One region of the Comamonas sp. MYb21 genome, then DNA from elsewhere that is predicted to be linked to it. Evidence: predicted binding sites of a transcription regulator. Region 1 holds the regulator's gene; the other holds the start of a gene.

Region 1 (7,445 bases):
CCATAGCCCAGCGCCAGCGCATTCTGGTGGCGGTCGCGGTCAATGCCACCATTGGTCAGTGCGTCGTCACGCCGCTCCAGCGCGGCCGTCAAGGTGTGGACGCCCAGGCGCCAGGTATTTTGGAACAGGTAGTTGTGCAGCCGCGTGTCCGTCTGGTAGGGCGAGGGCCGGGTCTCGTAATAGTCCCGCGACTGGCTGAACTGCAGCTTGGTGCTGTAGTGCTCGGTCCACTGCGCCTGCCAGTTCAGGCCCAGCGCATACATCTTGTTAAGGCTGCGGTCGTCCTCGGTCAGGCTGCTGTCATAGCCCGAGTTCACATCGCTGGCCAGCAAGGTGGCTTCGAGCCGGTGCTGGCGGTTGATCTGGTAGCCCAGGCGGCCGCTGACGGCATTGCTGCGGTAGTCGTCCTTGTCCGAGTTGGCAGTGGCCACGGTGCGGGCGTTGAAGCCATCGGTCTGCGAGCGGTTCAGGCCCAGCGCGTAATCCCAGCCCTCGGCACTGCCGGAGATGCCGGCCTCGGCCGTGAACGTGCCCCGGTTGCCAAAGCCCAGGCCCACATAGGGCTGGGGCACGCCCTCACCTTTCTTGGTGAAGATCTGCACCACGCCGCCCATTGCGTCCGAGCCGTAGACGGCAGCGGCCGGGCCACGCAGCACTTCGATGCGGTCGATCAGCGCCAGCGGAATCGACTGCCAGGAGGCGCCGCCGGTCGATTGCGAATCCATGCGCACGCCGTCGACATAGACGGCGGTAAAGCGTGAATCGGCGCCGCGCATGAACACGCTGGTCGTCGTGCCCGGCCCGCCGTTGCGAGAAATCTGGATGCCCGGCACGCGCGCGAGCACATCGGCCACGCTGCCCGGGCCCTGGCGCTCGATGGTCTGCGCATCGATGATGGACATGTCGGCCACCAGATCGGACAGTGGCTGCTCGATGCGGTTGGCGGTCACCACCATCTCTTGCAGGTTTTTACCCTCTGTTTCCTGGGCGGCTGGAGCCTGCTGCGCCTGAGCTTGCAGCGCCAACAGGGGCAACGCCGATGCGATGGCCAAGGCCAAAAAACGGGGGGTATGGAGCGTGCCCGAGCGGGGCGCAAGCGCGGGACGCGCGCAGCGGCGTGTCGAAAAATCAGAGGAAAACATGCACTGAGTTGGTGATGAACCACCCCGCGCCAGCCTCCCCGCCGGCAATGGGGAACACGGAGGCCGCAGCAAGGCCTCAGCCGCGCGCCTCCACTATTGTTGGCCGGTATCCGGGCTGGCGATGACACAGCACACGCCTTCCCAAACACTTGTTCAAGGTATTCAGTGGCATAGTGGTGGCTGTGGATGGCGCAAAAACCAACCATCGCTTACCGTTGCGGGGGCAGCGCAGGTTGCGTAAGGCTTGTAGGGCACAAGCAGCGCTCCTGCTTCCCGTTGAACTGCCCCCATGTGAACCACTGGGGCGAGCACCAACGGGTACAATTTTAGCGTTAAACCCATTGCGCACTTAAGAAGACTGTCTCTCTATGGCCACTACGCCTTCTATGGATCTGATGCTTGAGCGGGTGGAGGCACTGCTGAGCCGTCATGAGGCTTTGCAACGCGCCCACGCCCAATTGCAAGAGCAAGTCACCACCCTGACCCAGGAGCGCGACTCCCTCCAATCGCGCCTGACAGCGGCCCGCGCCCGCGTGGATGCACTGATCGAACGCCTGCCCAAGACCTTTGACCAGGACGAATGATGAAACAGCTGGAAGTACACATCATGCAGCAAAGCTATATGCTGGGCTGCCCCGAAGGCCAGGAAGCACGTCTGCTGGCCGCCGTCAAGCATGTCGATGAGGCCATGAGCGGTATCCGCGACGCGGGCAAGATCCGTGGCCGCGAGCGCATCGCCGTGCTGGCGGCCCTCAATGTCGCCTTTGATCTGCTGGATTTACAGGTGCAAAACAGCCAGCTCAGCCAGACCGCCGACGCGCTGCAGGCGCAAGCCGCTGCCCAGTCTGCCGCGATGGCCGAGGCGCAGGCCCAGCCCGCCACCGGTGACCAGGCCAGCCTGGACTGGGACGAGCCCCGCCTGCAGTCGGTGATGCAGCGACTGGACGCGGCGCTGGCGCCCGCCCCTGCCAAGGCCGCCGAAACCCTGGACACCAGCGCCTGAGGCCTGGCGGTAAGCAGGCGCCAACACCAGATTGCGGCGCCATGCAATGCCTCCTGCCAAAATATCAGCTTGGCGCTTTCTCAATCTAGCTAACCAGCTATCTTTTTTGACCAATCCAGGCACATTGACATGCAGTTTTGGTGGGTGCGGCAGGCGCGAGCGATTACAATGGAAGCGTTCGCAGCCCTGCTGGACTTTATAGTTCCTTGAACCAATGCTCTACGAGCACGGGCTTGGTACATCACCTATTGAGCGTGATCGTCTCGCGTCAGATGAACCCAACGATAGGTTGCCCTTGCCCACCTGAACCCCCGGTTCAGGATGACGGTCCAGTGGATCCGCTGCGAACACCTGATTTTTTCGGGCAGGCTGCCCAACCTGTCTTCTCCTCTCCGCGACAGCGGGGTTTCAGGCCACCTGTTTCAGGTGGCCTTTTTACTGCGCGCCATGACTGATCCTCTTGTTTTGCTGCCGCTGTCGTTTCTGGGCCTGATCGGCGGATTTCTCGCGGGCCTGCTGGGCATTGGCGGCGGCATGGTGCTGGTACCCTTCATCACCTACATCCTGGGCACCCAAGGGGTGGCGCCGGAGCTGGCGATCAAGATGGCGATTGCCACCTCGATGGCGACCATCGTCTTCACATCTGTGTCCAGCGTGCGCGCCCACCACCAGCATGGCGCCGTGCGCTGGGACCTTGTCAAACGCCTGGCCCCGGGCATTGTGCTGGGCGGCCTGCTGGCCAGCCTGGGCATTTTTGCGGTGCTCAAGGGCAGCTACCTGGGTTTGTTTTTTGGCCTGTTCATTGGTTACTCGGCACTGCGCATGTTCCGCAAGCCCAACAGCAAGGCCATGCGCGCCATGCCGGGCACGGCCGGCCAGATGGCCGCTGGCGGCGTGATCGGCTGCCTCTCGGGCCTGGTGGGCGCGGGCGGCGCCTTCATCAGCGTGCCTTTCATGACCTGGTGCAGCGTGCCGATGCACAACGCGGTCGCCACCAGCTCGGCGCTGGGCTTTCCGATTGCGGTCACCAATGTCATCGGCTTCATGGTGGCCGGCCTGCACCTGCAGGGGCTGCCGCCGCATTCGCTGGGCTATATCTGGCTGCCCGGCCTGGCCGCCATTGCCACCTGCAGCGTGCTGACGGCGCCGCTGGGCGCCCGTGCCGCGCACCGGCTGCCGGTAGGCCAGCTCAAGAAGATCTTTGGCGGCATCTTGCTGTGCCTGGCCGCGTACATGCTCTACAAAAGCCTGGCGGCCTGGCAGGGCTGAGACCTGCCACAGCGGGCTAGATAATCCGCGAGAAGCGCGCCCGGTTGCGGTCGGCCTGCAGGTTCTTGTCGAACACCATGGCCACACCGCGCACAAAGTACCAGCCCAGCTCGGTCACATTGATCGCCTCGTCGCTCAGTTGCACCAGGCCCTGGTCCTGCAGCTCGCGCAGCTGGGCCAGCTCGGCGGCAAAGTACTGCGCAAAATCAATCAGCCAGGCCTGCTCCAGCGATTCAATCGCCAGGCTCCCCTGGCACATCAGGCCCATGATCACCGCGCGGCGCAGCAGGTCATCGCGCGTCAATGCCAGGCCCCGCACCACGGGGATCTGGCCCTGGTCGATCAGGTCGTAGTACTCCTCCAGGGTCTTGGCATTCTGGCTGTAGGTCGCGCCAATGCGGCCGATGGCCGACACGCCCAGCGCCAGCAGATCGCAATCGGGCTGGGTGCTGTAGCCCTGAAAGTTGCGGTGCAGGCGCCCTTGGCGCTTGGCCACCGCCAAGGCATCGTCGGGCAAGGCGAAATGGTCCATGCCCACATACACATAACCGGCGCCTTCCAGCGCGGCCAGGGCCTGGGCCAGCATGGCGAGCTTATCGGCGGGGCTGGGCAGGTCCTGCGCCTGGATGCGGCGCTGGGGCTTGAAGCGCTCGGGCAGGTGCGCATAGGCGTAGAGCGCAATGCGGTCGGGCCGCAGCGCATTGACCTGCTCCATCGTGCGCACAAAGCTGGCCGGGCTTTGTTGGGGCAAACCATAGATCAGATCGATATTGATAGATTCAAAGCCGATCTCACGCGCCTGCTCGACCAAGGCAAACACCTGGTCAGCGGGCTGCTCACGGTGCACAGCCTTTTGCACCAGTGGGTCAAAATCCTGCACGCCAAAGCTCAGCCGGTTAAAGCCCAGCTGGTAGAGATGCTGCAGGCGCTCGCGGCTCACGGTGCGCGGGTCCACCTCGATCGAGTACTCGCCACCGGGCTTCAGATGAAAACGCTGCTTGACCATGTCCATCAGGCGGCTGAGGCCGGCATCGGTCAAGAACGTGGGTGAGCCCCCGCCCAGGTGCAGCTGGCTGATGGTGGGACGGGCGCTGACGTGGGCCAGCTGCAGGTCCAGCTCGCGCTCGAGGTAGTCCAGGTACTCGTCGGCCCGCTCGGCATGCTTGGTGATGATCTTGTTGCAGGCGCAGTAGTAGCACAGCGAGGCGCAGAACGGCACATGCACATACAAGGACAGCGGAGCGAGCCTGCCAGCCAGGCCGGTGCCGCGTTGCGCCAGCGCCTGCTTGTACTCATTCGCAGCAAAGGCTTCAACAAATCGGTCTGCGGTAGGATACGAGGTGTAACGGGGGCCGGGAACATCAAAACGGCGCAGCAGGTCGGGGGTCAGGGAAATCATGTGGCTTCTTCCTAGCGGACCCCCAATGTGCCCCAAGCTCTGCCACGCGTCCTTGATGTACATCAAGAACCCATTTGGCGCCTGCACGCACAATAGGCGCATACGAGGAACGCCGTTCCTACATGAATATTTGTTCACGGGTATTGATACATGACATCCAACTCCATCAAAGTGGTGTGCTCCAACTGCAATTTGCGCGAGCTGTGCATGCCCGTGGGACTGTCGGCCGAACAAATGGAGCGCATCGACGAGATCGTCGCCACCCGGCGCAAGATCAAACGCGGCAGCGCGCTGTTCCGCAACGGTGAGACCTTCACCTCCCTCTATGCGATTCGCACCGGCTTTTTCAAGACCAGCATCGCCACCGAAGACGGACGCGACCAGGTCACCGGCTTTCAGATGGCGGGCGAGATCATCGGGCTTGACGGCATCGTCAACGACCGCCATTCCTGCGACGCGATTGCGCTGGAAGACGCCGAAGTCTGCGTGATGCCCTACTCCTCGCTCGAAGACCTGTCGCGCGAAGTGACCGCCTTGCAGCACCATGTGCACAAGGTCATGAGCCGCGAGATCGTGCGCGAGCATGGCGTCATGCTGCTGCTGGGCAGCATGCGCGCCGAAGAGCGCCTGGCCGCCTTCTTGCTGAACCTGGTGCAGCGCCTGCATGCCCGGGGCTTTTCGCAGCATGAGCTGATCCTGCGCATGACACGCGAGGAAATCGGCAGCTACCTGGGCCTCAAGCTCGAGACCGTCAGCCGCACCTTCTCCAAGTTTGCCGAGGAGAACATCATCGAGGTCAAGCAGCGCCATGTGCGCATTCTGGACACCGACAAGCTCCAGGGCCTGATCAACACCCAGGCCTGCTCGGCCTAAGCTAGGCAGCTATTCCAACTCGCCGCGCCAGCGGACACAAACGCGGTCTGATCCGACATCCGCTCAAGCCGCAAGCGGCGATGCTCTGTGTTGAAGCCACGGCAAGACTGCGCAACAGCGGCCCTGCCCTACGTCTGACCTGAAAGGAGCCTGCCATGTACCAACATATCCTGCTTGCCACCGATGGCTCTGAGCTGTCCGAGAAGGCCGTGCGCCACGCCCTCGCGCTGGCCAAGCTGAGCCACGCCACGGTGACTGCCGTCAACATCTCGCCCAACTACCCGCGCAGCTACTTCGAGGGCAGCACCATGCAAAACCCCGATGACATTGCGCGCATCGAGGACGGCTGGGAACGCGCCGCCCAGGGCATTGTCGACAAGGTGGTGGCCGAAGGCGCTGCCACCGGCGTGCCCATCAAGACCCTGGTGATCAAGTCCGACATGATTGCCGAGGCGCTGCTGGAGACGGCGAAAAAGGAAAACTGCGACCTGATCGTCATGGCATCGCACGGCTACCGGGGCTTGAAGCGCCTGCTGCTGGGCAGTGAAACCCAGCATGTGCTGACCCATGCGACGATACCGGTGCTGGTGCTGCGCTGATCGCCACCTAAGCGCATCCGCCCAATAGCAAACCTTCGCCTGCGGCAGCTTCTGAGCGGCCACAGCGCGAGGGTTTTGTCATGGCGGCGCAGGCCGCCTTCATGGGCGCATCAGCCCTTGAACAGGCCCTGGTACTGGTCGCGCAGCAGGTTCTTTTGCACCTTGCCCATGGTGTTGCGCGGCAGCTCGCCCACGACAAAGCAGCGCTTGGGAATCTTGAAGTTGGCCAGCTGCTTTTTCAAAGTCGCAATGATGCCCTCGGCATCGAGCTGCTGGCCCACCTTGGCAATGACCACGGCCACGCCCACTTCGCCAAAATCGGGGTGTGGCACGCCAACCAGCGCGCTTTCGGCCACGCCCGGCAGTTCGTTGATGAAGCCCTCGATCTCGGCCGGGTAGACGTTGTAGCCGCCGGAGATGATCAGGTCCTTGCTGCGGCCGACGATGGTCACATAGCCGCGCGCATCAATCTTGCCCACGTCACCGGTCTTGAACCAGCCGTCGGCCGTGAACTCCTGCGCGGTCTTCTCGGGCATGCGCCAGTAGCCGCTGAACACATTGGGGCCTTGCACCTGGATATGACCGATCTCGTCGGCGCCCAGCGCCTGGCCGTCATCGCCCTGCACCCGCACGCCCACACCCGGCAGCGCAAAGCCCACCGTGCCGCCCCGGCGCTCGTCCTGGCCGCCATGGCGGGCATCGGCCTGGTAGGGGTTGGAGACCAGCATGATGGTCTCGCTCATGCCATAGCGCTCCAAAATCGTGTGGCCGGTGCGGGTCTGCCAGTCGCGGAAGGTCTCGATCAGCAAAGGCGCCGAGCCGGAGATGAACAAACGCATGTGCTGGGCCGCCGCCTTGGTCAGGCCCGGCTCGGCCAGCAGGCGCACATACAGAGTCGGCACGCCCATGAAGACCGTCGCCCGCGCCATCGCGGCAATCACCGCCTTGGGCTCGAACTTGGCAAACCAGACCATCTTGCTGCCATTGAGCAAGGCCGCATGGATCGCGACAAACAGGCCATGCACATGGAAGATCGGCAGCGCATGGATCAGCACATCGCCCTTTTTCCAGCCCCAGTAGTCCTTGAGCATGACGGCATTGCTCAGCAGGTTGCCGTGGCTCAGCATCGCGCCCTTGCTGCGCCCGGTGGTGCCACTCGT
Region 2 (7,445 bases), on a different contig from region 1:
AACAAGGATTCCAACACCATGCGCATCGAGACATTGGCCGTTCACGCAGGCTATTCGCCCGACCCCACTACCAAGGCTGCGGCCGTGCCCATCTACCAGACGGTGGCCTACGCCTTTGACAGCGCACAGCACGGCGCCGACCTGTTTGACCTGAAGGTGCCGGGCAATATCTACACCCGCATCATGAACCCGACCACCGATGTGCTGGAAAAGCGCGTGGCAGCGCTCGAAGGCGGCATTGCCGCGCTGGCGCTGGCCTCGGGCATGGCAGCGATCACCGCCGCCATCCAGACCCTGGCCGAAGCGGGCGACAACATCGTCTCGGCCAGCACCTTGTATGGCGGCACCTACAACCTGTTTGCGCATACCTTTCCGCAGCAAGGCATCGAGGTGCGCTTTGCCGATCCGCGCGACCCGGCCAGCTTTGGCGCCTTGATCGACGACAAGACCAAGGCCGTGTTCATCGAGTCCATCGGCAACCCGCTGGGCAATGTGACCGATATCCGGGCGCTCGCCGATGTGGCCCATCGCCATGGCGTGCCGCTGATCGTGGACAACACCGTGCCCTCGCCCTATCTGCTGCGCCCCATCGAGCATGGCGCCGACATTGTCGTGCATTCGCTCACCAAGTACCTGGGCGGCCATGGCACCAGCGTGGGCGGTGCCATCGTCGATAGCGGCACGTTCCCCTGGGCCGAGCACAAGGCGCGCTTCAAGCGCTTGAACGAGCCCGATGTGAGCTACCACGGCGTGGTCTACACCGAAGCGCTGGGCCCTGCGGCCTATATCGGCCGCGCGCGCGTCGTGCCGCTGCGCAATATGGGCGCGGCCATTTCGCCGCAGAACGCCTTCCAGATCCTGCAAGGCATCGAGACCCTGGCGCTGCGCATGGACCGCATCTGCGAGAACACGCAAAAGATTGCCGAGACGCTGCAAAAGCACCCCAAGGTGGCCTGGGTGCGCTATGCCGGCCTGCCCGACCACCCGGACCATGCCACCGTGCAAAAGCAGTCGGGCGGTCGTGCCTCGGGCATTCTGTCCTTCAGCCTCAACGCTGCCGATGGCGAAGGGCGCGCTGCCGGTGCCCGCTTTCTGGATGCGCTGCAGCTGTTCACCCGCCTGGTCAATATTGGCGATGCCAAATCGCTGGCCACGCACCCGGCTTCGACCACGCACCGCCAATTGGACAGCGCAGAGCTGGAGAAGGCTGGCGTGAGCGAAGGCATGGTGCGCCTCTCGGTCGGCATCGAGCATGTCGATGACCTGCTGGCCGATCTGGAGCAGGCGCTGGCCCAGGTCTGAGGGGCCGTCGCGCATAAAAAAGAGCCGCTTTCATAAAAAAGAGCCGCTTGCAATAAGCGGCTCAATCACAGTGCTCTTTGGCTCCTGAACCACCAGGAGCGGGTTCTAGACCCCTTTTAGAAACGGTAGCCCACACCGACACCCAGCAGCCAGGGATCCACCTTGAAGGTGCCCACCTTGGTGCCCGCCGAGCGCACGTCGGTCTTGATGTAGACCTTCTTCACGTCGACGTTGATCGACCAGTGCTTATCGAGCATGTAGTCAAAGCCGATCTGCAGCGCCGGGCCAAAGCTGTTCTTCTTGATCGATGGATCGAGCGCGGCTTCAACAGCGGGTGCAAAGTTCACGTTCGAGAAGCGCGTGTAGTTCACACCAGCGCCCAGGTAGGGCTTGAAGGCGCCCATATTGGTGAAGTGGTACTGCGCGAGCAGGCTGGGCGGCAGGTGCTTGAGCGTGCCGATCTTGGCGCCATCCGAGCGCAGATCGTGCTTTTGCGGATAGGTCAGCACCAGCTCGGCCGCGATATTGGGCGTGAAGAAGTAGGTCACATCCACTTCGGGAATCGTCTTGTCATTGATCGACAGACCCAGGCCGGTGGAGTCCTTGTTGGCGCTGTCCAGATGCACGGCGCGCACACGCACCTGCCAAGGGCTTTGCGCCTCTTGCGCCATCGCCGCGCCCGACGCCATTGCACATACAGCTGCCGCTGCCAACATCATTTTTTTCATCGTCATTGCCCTCGCTGCGAGCTTGCTCGCATGGATTGAAAAGTAGCTGAACCCAGGCCGCATCTGCATGCCCCCACCCGCGCCAAGCGCCGTATCTGAAGGCGGCAGAGCAGTTTCTGCTGTCCATGCCTGCATCTTCTGCTTAAGCGGGCTGCGCGGCCCTGACCCAGATCAACGAGACAAAACAAGCGATGAAAAAAGGCGGCCCGCTGTTGCGATGCCGCCTTCTGCTTCTTGCTGCGCCGCACCCGAGAGGCGCGGCCAGCAGCCATGCGCTGCTGCTTGCGATCAGTGCCCGCGCAGCTTGTGCCAAGCCTCCACCGCCAGCACCACCAGGCCACCAATGGCTGCACCAACAGCCACATGCACCAGCGTTGGGGCCAGCAGTGCCACCACGCCACCCATCGGGGCTACGGTACTCTCCAACCAGTGCTCGATCGGGCCAATGCCATGCACCAGCAGGCTGCCGCCCACCATGAACATCGCAGCCGTTCCGACAATCGACAGGCCACGCATCAGCCAGGGCGTAAACGCAATCAGGCCCCGGCCAAAAGCCTTGGCAGCGGCACTGGTCTTGCGCATCAGCCACATGCCCACATCGTCCATGCGCACAATACCGGCGACCAGGCCATAGACAAACACGGTGATCGCCAGCGCCACGGCCACCAGCACTGCAAACTGCTCCCACAGCGGCTTGCTGGCCACAGTGCCCAGCGCGATGGCGATGATTTCTGCAGACAGAATGAAATCGGTACGCACCGCACCCGCCACCTTGGCTTTTTCATAGGCCACAGGGTCCATGTTTTTCTCGCTGGCAGCCTTCACGGATGATGGCGCCACGCCCATCTGCGCAGCCTGCTCGGACTCCTTGACGGCATCATGGGGCGCCTGTTTGCCGGGCTTGTGGAACAGGCTCAGCACCTTCTCCACCCCTTCAAAACACAGAAAAGCGCCGCCAAGCATCAACAGCGGCGTGATCAACCAAGGCGCAAAAGCACTGATCAAAAGCGCTGCCGGCACCAAGATGACTTTGTTTTTGAGCGATCCCTTGGCCACCGCCCAGACCACCGGCAACTCCCGGTTGGCCTTGACCCCAGTCACCTGCTCGGCGTTCAGCGCCAGGTCATCGCCCAGCACCCCCGCCGTCTTTTGCACCGCCACCTTGGTCTGCGTGGCCACATCGTCCAGGATGGCCGTGCTCTTGCCCGCAGCCGTCTTGGTCATCAGCGCCACATCGTCGAGCAAGGTCGCAATATCATCGAGCAACATCAACAAACCAGCACCAGCCATTACGCACTCCCTGTCTAAATTCGGTGGCAAATCATAGCGATTTCACAAAGCAATGCCGTGTCAGGCCCCGTAAAACGGTGATTTCTACGTTTTGTTGGAGCTTGTTCACAAAACTTTATGCAGGCCTTGTCAACAACTTCAGCCTGCGGCCCGTTGTACACCCATCTACACCAGAAAGGTGAAAGGACTGAAATGACTGAAGTGTTTGCTATTTGGCCTGAAGACGAACGTGACCGTAAGCGTGCTCCTGCCCGCTTCTGATACCAGCGCAGCCTGCAAGCGGTTGAGCCAGAACTAAAAACCCGGCACCCGCAGCGATTGCAAGCGCACTGATCTCTCTCACTTTAGCCCCGCTTTGCGGGGCTTTGTTTTGCCTGTAGCAACGCTCCTACAGCGCAAAACGCAGCCAAGCCCTCTGCCATGCCCGCGGAGGGCTTTGGCTTTTATACGGCCACCATGTGCTCGTACAGGATCAGCGAGCCAATGGCGATCAGCACGACACCACCTACCGCCTCTGCCCAGCGGCCGGTGATATGGCCCAGCACGCGACCGACCATCACGCCCAAGGTCACCATCGCAAAGGTGGCAAAGCCAATGCTGAGCGCAACAACGGTGATGTTCACATCCAGAAATGCCAGGCCCACGCCCACCGCCATCGCGTCGATGCTGGTCGCAAAGCCGGTGGCCACCAGCAGCCAGAAGCCATGGCGCGCGGGCCGGCTCATCTCGGGCTCATCGGCGCTTTGGAAGGCACCCAGCACCATGCGGCCGCCCAGCACCAAGAGCAGCACAAAGGCAATCCAGTGGTCCCAGGCCTTCACATAATCGGCCGCGGCATAGCCCAGGGCCCAGCCCACCAGCGGCGTGATGGCTTCGATGACACCAAAGATCAGGCCGGTGCGCAGCGCCTCCGACCAACGGGGTTTGACAAGGGCAGAGCCTTTGCCAATCGCGGCGGCAAAGGCGTCGGTAGACATGGCAAGCGCCAACAGGGAAATGGAAGCAGCGTTCATCGGAGGTTCTTCTAGGACAGTCGGGCATGAGCACAACGGCATGCCACCACTGCCCGACCGAGGTCGTGCTGGCATGCCGATGGTCTCGCCAACCGAAGAACGGATGTCTGCGCCACAGCATGCGAAATGCCGAGTATGTTGACGCAGACGCTTCCAGCGCGGAAGCAGGCTACTCCCCAAGGGAGCCCGCAGTCTAAACGCTGCGCAGCGCTTCGGAGCACATGGCCCCAAACGCGCCAAGTTCTTTAGGAATGGATCGCATCTCTGTCTCTGCACGCGAGAAATCAAAACCAATCCTAGCTAACCCCCCGCGCGCAAAACAAATGCTGTGATTGCGCCATGTAGCATTTTGAGGCCGCTTAATTAACTCTATCTAGGACATAAATTACGCTTGCGCGTGCATTTGGCTTTCATCTTGAATCCGGAAGCCAGGCTCGAATGTTTCATGTTTGAATCATCCCCTGCGGGAAGGTGGGCTGGGTATCTTGCAGAGTTCCCCTACCCATTTATGGCCCACAGAGTCGAAAAGAAAAACATAAAAATAGACAAAAACCATTTACCGCAGCTTTCATTCTATTGACATCATTAGACACGCGTGGCCAGCCGTCTATTACCCTGGTCATTATGAATTTGAGAAATTTAGATTTTATTACTATATTAAAATCATTTTCATGATCCAACTTCAATAAAACATTTTTTGAAAAATCTCTACTGGCATATATTAAATCACTCAATTCATTGCAGCTTTAGAGGCTTCTGACATATCAATAAGTCATCCGCATTAACAAATCGCACCAAATGGTTATTCAATACATCACCTTAAAAGCTCGCGTAGCACTTTACAAGGCATAGGTAGCAGATAACTGTTTTATCTATGCGATTATCCAGAATGCCGTCAGATGGAGAGGCGAGGTAAAGAAATTTACAATCAATATTTAGCATTTATTTTCTTTTTAAATAAAATCCATATAGGGCCGATAAAAAAACCATTGGAGTAATGGCATTTAAAATATTATTCAACCGATTACCTTCTTTTGAAAAATAATCGTATACACCAATCATAATCAAAATCAAAACAATATGAAATATAGCAATGCGATGGCTATTTTCATCTGAAACATAATTATTCGAGGACATCAGTAGCGCCACAATAAATCCTATCCCCAGCATCATGTTTAAATCAATGCCTCCGAAAAAATAAAAATACAGGCATAAGATAAAAAATAACACAAGATGCATATATCTTGATTCTTTTATTGAAACATTTAGCTTCTCTAGTTCATTCATTTTTTTCCTTCTCAATAATTTGATTTTTTACAAGTCTTATCGGATTCATTTTCAATCGTCGCTGTTATGCTATTAAGTTTACTTTATAGTAATTTTTTCTTAAAAAATAGCTGCATCTTCAACAAACCCTCCAGGCATATACTCATCAACTAAAAATACAGCTACCAGCAATAAGAATATGTTATAAATCATATTATTTACAGCTCCTGATTGCATAAGATATGCGACATTATCCACTGAGCACAACACAAAGCCCATACTAATATTCTTATCAATAGATATCTCCCCACATCCTCATCATGAGCGAGAAGCTTCATACTGCTACTAAATTCTCTAAAAAGCCATGCTTTACCAGCATACGGCCCAAGCAACTGGCGATATCTCCCAATCTAGCCAGCGGTGATATCACTTATATTTTTTATAAATAATAAAATTTATAAACAATGCAACAAAAGGCGACCCAAAATAAATACACGAGATCATAACTTCAAGATTCTGAGAATACGGTATAAGCAGAAGAGTCCAGGGCAAGAAAAATAATACAGCTATATTTACAATATACAAATAATTTTTGCTCTTCATCCCGAGCAGCAATGCTTGTAGTATTGGTGCGAACCAAAGCAAAGTGACAAAAAACGCAACTTCTATAGCATCTTTACTCACAAATGCATACGCATTTCTTGAGTAGGTTAAAAATACAATCAGTATTGATATATTCAATTGCAAGGACATGAGAGATTGAATTTAGATAGATCATTATCCTTATACGCTTTTAATGCTGCTGTGGTTTCTGTGTAGAGTGGATGATTTTTATTTGGTGGCGCAACAATCTCCGACATAGCGTGCAATATTTGGCGAGGAAGTCCATAGTTTTCTGACCAAGCCTTCTGCCCTTTATGGACGGGCGAAGTGGCATCTTGTATTACATGAAGAGCGACTCCAAACATAAAAAGAGATTCCTGTTTTTTCCCCTCAGCTTTAATTCAAAAGATTTCTTCATTACATCTTGAATGAGATTATTTGAGCTGCTGCACGATTGATTTTTATTTTGCGCGGCATCTTTATCCCTCATTGCATGCATAAACGAACTGGCTGAAGTCTGATTCGGGGGTGAATCTGCCCAAACTTGCCCTTGATTAATCATAGATAACTCTGCTCTCGAATAATCGTAGCCAAATGGCATCATGTAGCCTTGATAGTTTGTTACATTCTGATGTACATAGAATCCAAGCTGTGATGCCCATAGACCCAGCGGATCAATCATCGTCACTGGCCGCGAGGCATATAAAAATTTGTTCCACCCGCCACTCAAGCCAATGGGGTCCTGATTTACGTAGGCTCCTTGTTGCCCCTCATAATACCGATGCCGGTTGTAATAAAGCCCCGTATCACCATCCGCATGTTGCCCCGGCAGCCTGATCGGTTGGTACAGCCCGCTGGGGTTATGCTCCGCCCGCACATTGCCCCAGGCATCCAATTGCACCGCCCAATCCACCCGGGTGTCTTCTCCGATCAAGGCATGGGGCGTTCCCAGGTGGTCGCACAGGTAATGCCGTATCTCGATGCTTTGCGCCGCTTCCTCGCGCTGGCTGGTCACCGTTTGCTCCAGCTCCTGGAACTGCTCGTACATAAAGCGCTGCACATCTGGGGGCATCGCCTGGATGGCGATGTTGTGCTGCATCGAGGCATTCATCGCTTTGATATCGGAGAGCACGCCGCGCAAGGCGTCTTGCACCAGGCCGGGCTGGGTGTTGGACAGGAGTTGGTCGGCCAGATCTGGCTGAGCATCCCATTCGTAGTGGATGACGGAGGTGGCACTTATCTG

The links. Region 1 encodes FNR, which switches genes on or off when oxygen is low (the NO sensors DNR and NnrR bind a similar motif). Its sites were predicted from a motif close to TTGATNNNNATCAA; they were not measured.
Region 2: the regulator FNR is predicted to act here: its motif matches at 2,192-2,205, upstream of WH367_RS19010 (OmpW/AlkL family protein).

Annotation. Positions count from the first base shown of each region.
Region 1 covers NZ_JBBGZC010000014.1:116,360-123,804, forward strand. Annotated here, with positions in the region: gene WH367_RS20365 (TonB-dependent receptor domain-containing protein) at 1-1,142, opposite strand, end outside; cobalamin riboswitch at 1,227-1,471, opposite strand; gene WH367_RS20370 (hypothetical protein) at 1,511-1,726, shown strand; gene WH367_RS20375 (cell division protein ZapA) at 1,726-2,145, shown strand; gene WH367_RS20380 (sulfite exporter TauE/SafE family protein) at 2,593-3,414, shown strand; gene hemN (oxygen-independent coproporphyrinogen III oxidase) at 3,431-4,813, opposite strand; gene fnr (fumarate/nitrate reduction transcriptional regulator Fnr) at 4,964-5,686, shown strand; gene WH367_RS20395 (universal stress protein) at 5,842-6,285, shown strand; gene WH367_RS20400 (malonate--CoA ligase) at 6,396-7,445, opposite strand, start outside.
Region 2 covers NZ_JBBGZC010000013.1:4,376-11,820, reverse strand. Annotated here, with positions in the region: gene WH367_RS19015 (O-acetylhomoserine aminocarboxypropyltransferase/cysteine synthase family protein) at 19-1,302, shown strand; gene WH367_RS19010 (OmpW/AlkL family protein) at 1,419-2,030, opposite strand; gene WH367_RS19005 (DUF808 domain-containing protein) at 2,319-3,320, opposite strand; gene mntP (manganese efflux pump MntP) at 3,764-4,333, opposite strand; yybP-ykoY riboswitch at 4,353-4,518, opposite strand; gene WH367_RS18995 (hypothetical protein) at 5,276-5,620, opposite strand; gene WH367_RS18990 (RHS repeat-associated core domain-containing protein) at 6,543-7,445, opposite strand, start outside.